Regions from separate parts of the Gulosibacter sp. genome, predicted to be linked through region 3. Evidence: predicted binding sites of a transcription regulator. Region 3 holds the regulator's gene; each other region holds the start of a gene.
What was found. The regulator LexA, encoded in region 3, represses DNA repair genes until DNA is damaged. The targets are predictions, from matches to a motif close to TCGAACANNTGTTCGA.

Region 1 (2,272 bases), on a different contig from region 3:
CACGACTTGCCCGAGCGGAGTCTGCCATTGGAGCACACCACCCCCGAGGTTGGTGACTGACCAGGGCTTTTCGTGCTTCTGCACGTGGTGCGCTTTGCAGAGGTGACCGAGGTTGCGGTCGTTGGTCTTGCCACCTTCGCTGAAGGGTTGCGTGTGGTCGGTTTCGCACTGTGCCGCTGGCCGAATGCAACCAGGGAAGAGGCACGTACGGTCTCGAACCTGAAGGAAACGGCGGAGAGCTCGGTTTGGCTCATAGGTGTCCACACTCACGACATGTCCGCTGACCGGATCGGTGAGTACGCGCTGGAACGAGGGCGCTTCCGCAGCAATCTGTCGGGCTTCGTCGAAGCTCATTGGCGTCATGCCGTCGATGAGGGCCGGTGCGGTGCCATTATTGCGGCCGCGTAGCAGGGTGAGTGCTGGCACAGTGATGCTTACGAGAGCTTTGACGCGCGACTTGCCAGGGGTGCTGCACAACAGCGTCTCCGCGAGAATATCCGCCCGCAGTTGCCCAATCGAGCGAGTGTCTGGCTCGAATTCGGCGGGCTCCGCGGCGCCACTCGCTTTGGCAGCACGACGTGCTTGAGCGTGTTCGGCTTTAGCCTGCTTGTCGAGGTCGATGAGTTCGCGGGCACCCTTGTCGAGGAGCTGGCCAATGGGAGTCGCGATTTCGCTCGGGAGGTACGCCTTGAGCAGTGCCATCCCGTACCCATCGTGCTGAATCGACACGTAACGCTGCGCACGGGCGCGCTCGAATGCATCCTCGGTGTCTTCGGCAGCAATGGTGCTCGCCGCTTCTTCGGCAAAACGGGCAGTCTCTGCCGGCGTGTGTTGTGCCGCGAACTCGAGCACCACTGAACCGTATTCGGCGAAGAACTCAGACTCGAGAGTGCGAGCAAACTTCAGCAATTCGCGCACGTGTCGCATGTCGATGCGACCGTTTTCGAGGGCGACGACCCACTCGGGGAAGTCATTGACGAGCGCGAATGCGTCGTAGCCTCGATTGCGGAGGGACTTGTCAGAGTCGTTGGTGGACACCGCAAACTCGCCCAGGATGGACGTGAAGTGCCACGAAAACACCTCGTCCTCGCTGTTGCGCGCGGACGTCGAGCCCTCCGCAAGTGCGGCCTGTGCACGCCGAATCGCGACCTCGTAGGCGGTTGCGAGCGCGCGGATCATTGCCGCTTCGCTCGCTCCACGAGCGCAATAGGCCTCGCCGAACATTGACAGTGCGGACTTCACATCATCCACACCGATGCCGTCGGCCGCAGTCGTGCGACCACGGTTGGCGCGTGGAGCAGTGGGGCGGCCTGGTGCCTGTTCCCCTACGGGCTCGGAGGGGTCGCGGTCTTCCAGGCGAGCTTCACGCAATCGGGCAATTTCGGAGGCGTACTGCTTGCGCGAACGAGCTTTCTTCGCATGCAGCAGCGGGGTGCGCAGCTCAATTGGCGCTGGAACAGTGTCGCGGAAATGCTGAGCAAGCTCAGCGGCGCGGTTGTCGGTGGTGGTCATGAGAGGTCTCACCTCCTCGACGTGGAGCACAAAGTCGATTAGTAGAAATTATCAACGAGTTTCTTGAGACTATTATATAGAGCAAATGTTCGAAAACGCAACACAATTCTTTCGAATTTTTACTTCGCCATGAGTGCCAACGCTGTGTAATTAGAAGCTCCCTAAGGGCTTGACCCCACAATAGGCTGAGCCTCCGACATAGTGGAATCTGCGCCGTGGGTGAAGCGGGCATACGGCAAAATGCGTTGCAAATATCCTGCTGACCACGTAGGAGCCCCTGCGGATCAGATTTCCCGCTGCAATCAAGAACACGCGGTGGCCTGAAATCGCCGCAATACCGCAGGACTCCAAGAGCAGCCACCCCAACCTGATGTTTCACGAGGCGAATTGCGTTGGTTGCGAGCCGCAGTAGCTGCAATTGCGAAGCACCAAGCCATTTTGTCTCGCAAACTTCAGTAAACCAGCGCAATGACTGACAGTTTGTAACCTCCCGTTCACACCCTGCACAGATGATGACGCAAGTTCATTTTGACGCCAGATGGCGTCATTTCTTTGTGAGCATCTGAGCCGGGTCTTGTCGGTGAGCGAAAGGAATTCGCAGGAATGCGACAGTTATTGAAAGAACGAACGGGGAAGGGCGGGCGTTCCCGCGGAAGAGCATTCGTCGCCGGTCTGGTGACATTTGGTCTTGGCGGAACCCTCGTCATCCCAACTGTGTTCTCCGAAGCGGAACCGGCACATGCGGCCACCGCTCTGGAAT
Region 2 (2,272 bases), on a different contig from region 3:
TCTCGGCAAAGATGTCAGCACGGATTTGTGCGATCGTACGCGTGTCCGGCACAAACTCCGCTGGCGCTGCCGCGCCAGTGGTGCTGGCGGCACGGACCGCAGCTTTGTGGTCTTCGGCTGCGGCGGTGTCGAGTTCGCGGTGTTCGCGAGCACGCTTATCGAGCAACTGCCCAATCGGGGCGGCGACCTCACTCGGCAAATACGCGTTCAGTATCGCCATGCCGTGTCCGTCGTGGTTGATGCTCACGTAGCGCTGCGCGCGGGCGCGCTCGTGGGCGGCTTCGAAGGCTTCGGCCGCGATGGTGCTCGCGGTGCGTTCGGCAAACCCGGCAGTCTGGCCTGGCGTGTGGGACTGGGCGTATTCCAGGACAGTCGAGCCATAGTCGGCGTAGTGGGTCTCGTCGAGTACGCGACTGTGCTTGAGCATCGCCAGGACGTGGCGCATGTCCACAAACCCCGCCTCAAGCGCGTCCACCCACGCGACGAAGTGGGTCACCAGCAGGTTCGCGTCATGCGCACGGTTGCGGAGCGACCGGTCGGAGTCGTGAGACGCAAAGGCGAACTCGCCAAGCACTGAAGTGAAGTGCCAGGAGAAGACCTGGTCATCGTTCCCCCGGATAAATCCGGGTGCGGCGATGGTGGCCTGGGCGCGGTCCCGCGCAATGTCGTACGCGGCGCTCAAAGCGCGCAGCATGCCAGCTTCGCCCGCGCCGCGAGCGGTGTAGGCGGCGCCAAACTCCGACAGTGCGGACTTCAGTTCGCTGTTGCGGAGCGAGTCGGTACTCGACTGCCTGCCGCGGTTGGCGCGGGGCTTGTCTTCACCGGAATTGGTGCGGTCATCGTTGGTGGCCATCTGGTGTCACCCCCTCGCGTTGGAGAACTCAGCGTCCGAACTTGTGTTCGACTTCTTATCTGAAAGTATAACGAACAATAATTCGACTAGTCAAGGATTATTCTTCGAAACGTTTATCGAATGAAACAGTGCTGTGCTCACCATGCAAGCGGCCTGATCACGGTAGCGCGAGCCTCCGACGTTGAGGCTCCATTACCGCAGCAGCGCAGAATGCAACACCATCCGTGACGATGTTTTACGTCAGTTGACGGCCACGTACTGCACGTGACGAAGATAAACGCCGTGTGTCACTCAATGAACAAGTTGAGTGCGCACGATCCTGCCCAATCCATAGTGTTGCGTTCACTTCGAACAAGTTTGAGCAATACGAAAGGCAACTATGTCGCGGGCACCCATTTACAACGCCTTCCTTCATCTGACTCCGAACCATCACAGTCACGGCTATTGGAGAACACCCGAAGGACAAGTGCAGTACGGGTACAAGGATCTTCGCCCCTATGTTGACGTGGTGAAAACGCTCGAACGCGGAAGGTTCGATTCGCTCTTCATCGCGGATGTGGTCGGCGTCTATGACCTCGATATCGGCGACGGTGGAAATACGATTCGCGCGGGTTCGCAGTTTCCTGGAAACGATCCAGCCTCGATTGTTTCGGCGCTTGCGCTCGTGACCGAACACCTCGGGATCGCAATTACCAGCAATATCATTCAAGAGCATCCATTCGAATTCGCTCGCAAGCTTTCGACACTCGACCACTATTCCGACGGCCGAGTCGCATGGAATATTGTGACGAGCTATCTCAGCAACGGATTCCGGAATTTCGGATATGACGACATCGTTGCGCACGACGAGCGATACTCCTGGGCGCAAGAGTATCTCGATGTCACCTACAAGCTGTGGGAGCACTCTTGGGAAGATGGCGCAGTTATTCGTGACCCGGAAAGCGGCGTGTACTTTGATCCCGAACGCATTCACCGAATCAATCACGAGGGCACACGCTACAAAGTCGAGGGACCGCATATTGTTGAGCCTTCGCCGCAGCGCACACCGGTGCTGTTCCAGGCAGGCAACTCTGAAGCCGGGCGGGCGTTCTCGACGCGCAATGCTGAAGTGACTTTCCTGCCTTCGCTCACACCGCAGGCTGCCGCCGTCGATGTCGCGAAAATTCGGGAGCAAACGGTCCAAGCAGGAAGGCCCGCGGGTGCGCTAAAAACCCTCGTGCAGCTATCCACAGTGATTGGCTCAACGGAAGAGGAAGCGAAACGGAAACAGCAGTACTTGCGCGACAACATCGATTACGGCGGTCTCGTCGGCTTCTACAGCGGAAACTCCGGGATTGACTTCACTTCCATCGACCCGGACACTCCCGTCTCGGTACTGGCCAACCAGGTGCAGGTAAATCAACACGTTCGGTCGATATT
Region 3 (2,272 bases):
GTATGGGATCCCGCGGTCCCGGTGAGACGAAGATCGAACTGGACCGGCGACGCATCCACACGCGTATGGCAAAGCTTCGGCGCGAAATCGCCGGGATGAAGACAGCTCGTGATACGAAACGTGCCCAGCGGGAGCGGAATCAGGTGCCAGCCGTTGCGATTGCGGGTTACACCAACGCCGGCAAGTCCTCACTGCTCAATAGGATTACTCGCGCGGGAGTCCTCGTTGAGAACCAGTTGTTTGCGACGCTGGACGCGACGGTGCGACGAACCGAGACCGCAGACGGTCGCCCATACACAATCGCGGACACTGTGGGATTCGTCCGGAACTTGCCCCACCAACTCGTGGAGGCGTTTCGTTCCACGCTTGAAGAGGTCGCCGAGGCAGATGTGCTTGTTCACGTTGTGGATGCCTCGCACCCCGACCCCGCGGGGCAGATCCAGACGGTTCGCGAGGTCATTGGGGAAATCGATTCCCGGCACATCCCTGAACTGATTGTGTTCAATAAGGCCGATCTGATCGATCGAGACACCGAGATAGCCCTTCGTGGTCTGGAACACGAATCAGTATTTGTCTCCGCCCGTACCGGTCAGGGCGTGGACGAGCTCCTCGAAACGATTGCCGAGATGCTTCCGGTCGCGGAAATTGAGGTGGAACTCATCGTGCCGTACGACCGTGGTGATCTGGTGTCCCTGCTGCACAATTCCGGTGGCGTGCTCGAAGAGTCGCATGAAGCTGACGGCACCCACTTGCGTGCTCGAGTGCACGCAGACCAGCTCGGTGCGATTGAACCGTTCCGCGTGGGTGGGGAAGGTGCGCCGGAACGCACTCGACCGACAGTCCGTTCGAAGCCACGCGTCAATGATGAACGACCCAGTACCCGAAAACTCGAGTTGCCGCGTCACGATCAAGCAAGCTAACGACTTGACGCGATCTTGAGTCAGATGAGTGAGGCCGCCCGGGAATCTTCCCGAGCGGCCTCACTCATCGCGCGCAGATTCCTTACGCGAAAGGATCTGGACTACACCGAACGCATTACCGCTACGACGCGGCCAAGGATCTGTGATTCGTCACCGAGGATGGGCTCATACGCGGAGTTTCGGGGGAGAAGCCAGGCGTGACCATCGCGCTGACGGAACACCTTCACAGTGGCCTCACCGTCGAGCATTGCGGCGACGATCTCGCCGTTCTGGGCAGTGTTCTGCTCTCGGACGACAACCCAATCGCCATCGCAAATCGCGGCGTCCACCATCGAATCTCCGGACACCTCGAGCATGAAGAGGTCCCCGAGGCCAACGAGCTGGCGAGGTAATGGCATTACGTCTTCTACCTGCTGCTGCGCGGTAATCGGTACGCCAGCAGCAATTCGCCCAACAAGCGGCACGAGCGCCGTCTCTGCCGGGGCCGTTTCTTCGGTCTCTTCTGCGACCTGCGGCATGTAGAGCAGTTCGATAGTGCGTGCCTGATTCGAGTTGCGGCGAAGATACCCGTGCTTCTCCAACTGGGCGAGTTGGTGTGAAACCGAGGATGAGCTGGCGAGGCCAACTGCGTCACCAATTTCACGAATCGTGGGGGCATAGCCGTGGCGGTTCAGGTGCTCGGCAATGAAGCCGATGACCTGCTCCTGCTTGGCGGAGAGGGGCTTGATTGTGGGTTTCATGGTGCGCTCCTCGGCTTCCTGGTGGGGAAGAACCATCGAATGTCGGTGGCTCGTGGTCTTGTCCTCTTGTGTCGCTTTTGACTCTAGTGGGGATACCTCGAAAATCAAACAGATATTCGAGCGTGTCGAGAAAAAAATTCGAAGAAAATCCTTGCGAAAACCATCGTTCGAAGATAAGTTTAGAACAGACATTCGGAACAGGGTTTCGATCACAACAATCGAACAACCTGCTCAAGTGTTTACCGAAGGGAGAAAGACCATGACTGCAATGTCGCTCCACGACACTTCTCGTAAGCGTGCCGGTCTGAAGCTGACTGTGCGCGGGCGCCGTGTGCTCGCAGCGTTGCTGTTGGCGCCGGTCGGCCTCGGTATAGGTATTGGTGTCGCCCAAATGCCAGCTGCCTTCGCTGGTGATGATGCCGTGGCCCAGGGCGCGCACGAACAGTTCGAAATGCACACGGTGCTCGCGGGTGAATCGCTGTGGGATATCGCCGGGGGGATCGCGGGGTCCAGTGATGTTCGCGATGTAGTCGCGGAGATCATGCGCCTCAACGGGCTGTCCGACGCTTCACTACAGGCTGGTCAGCAACTCGCGCTGCCGAACCTGTAGTG

Region 1: the regulator LexA is predicted to act here: its motif matches at 1,590-1,605, upstream of ACTHXA_RS14390 (DUF222 domain-containing protein).
Region 2: the regulator LexA is predicted to act here: its motif matches at 889-904, upstream of ACTHXA_RS08815 (DUF222 domain-containing protein).

What each region holds. Positions count from the first base shown of each region.
Region 1 is NZ_JBQDBE010000030.1:16,087-18,358, reverse strand. Features, by position in the region: gene ACTHXA_RS14390 (DUF222 domain-containing protein) at 1-1,512, opposite strand, end outside; gene ACTHXA_RS14385 (phosphodiester glycosidase family protein) at 2,116-2,272, shown strand, end outside.
Region 2 is NZ_JBQDBE010000011.1:38,613-40,884, reverse strand. Features, by position in the region: gene ACTHXA_RS08815 (DUF222 domain-containing protein) at 1-853, opposite strand, end outside; gene ACTHXA_RS08810 (LLM class flavin-dependent oxidoreductase) at 1,233-2,272, shown strand, end outside.
Region 3 is NZ_JBQDBE010000014.1:68,214-70,485, forward strand. Features, by position in the region: gene hflX (GTPase HflX) at 1-920, shown strand, start outside; gene lexA (transcriptional repressor LexA) at 1,022-1,660, opposite strand; gene ACTHXA_RS10505 (LysM peptidoglycan-binding domain-containing protein) at 1,920-2,270, shown strand.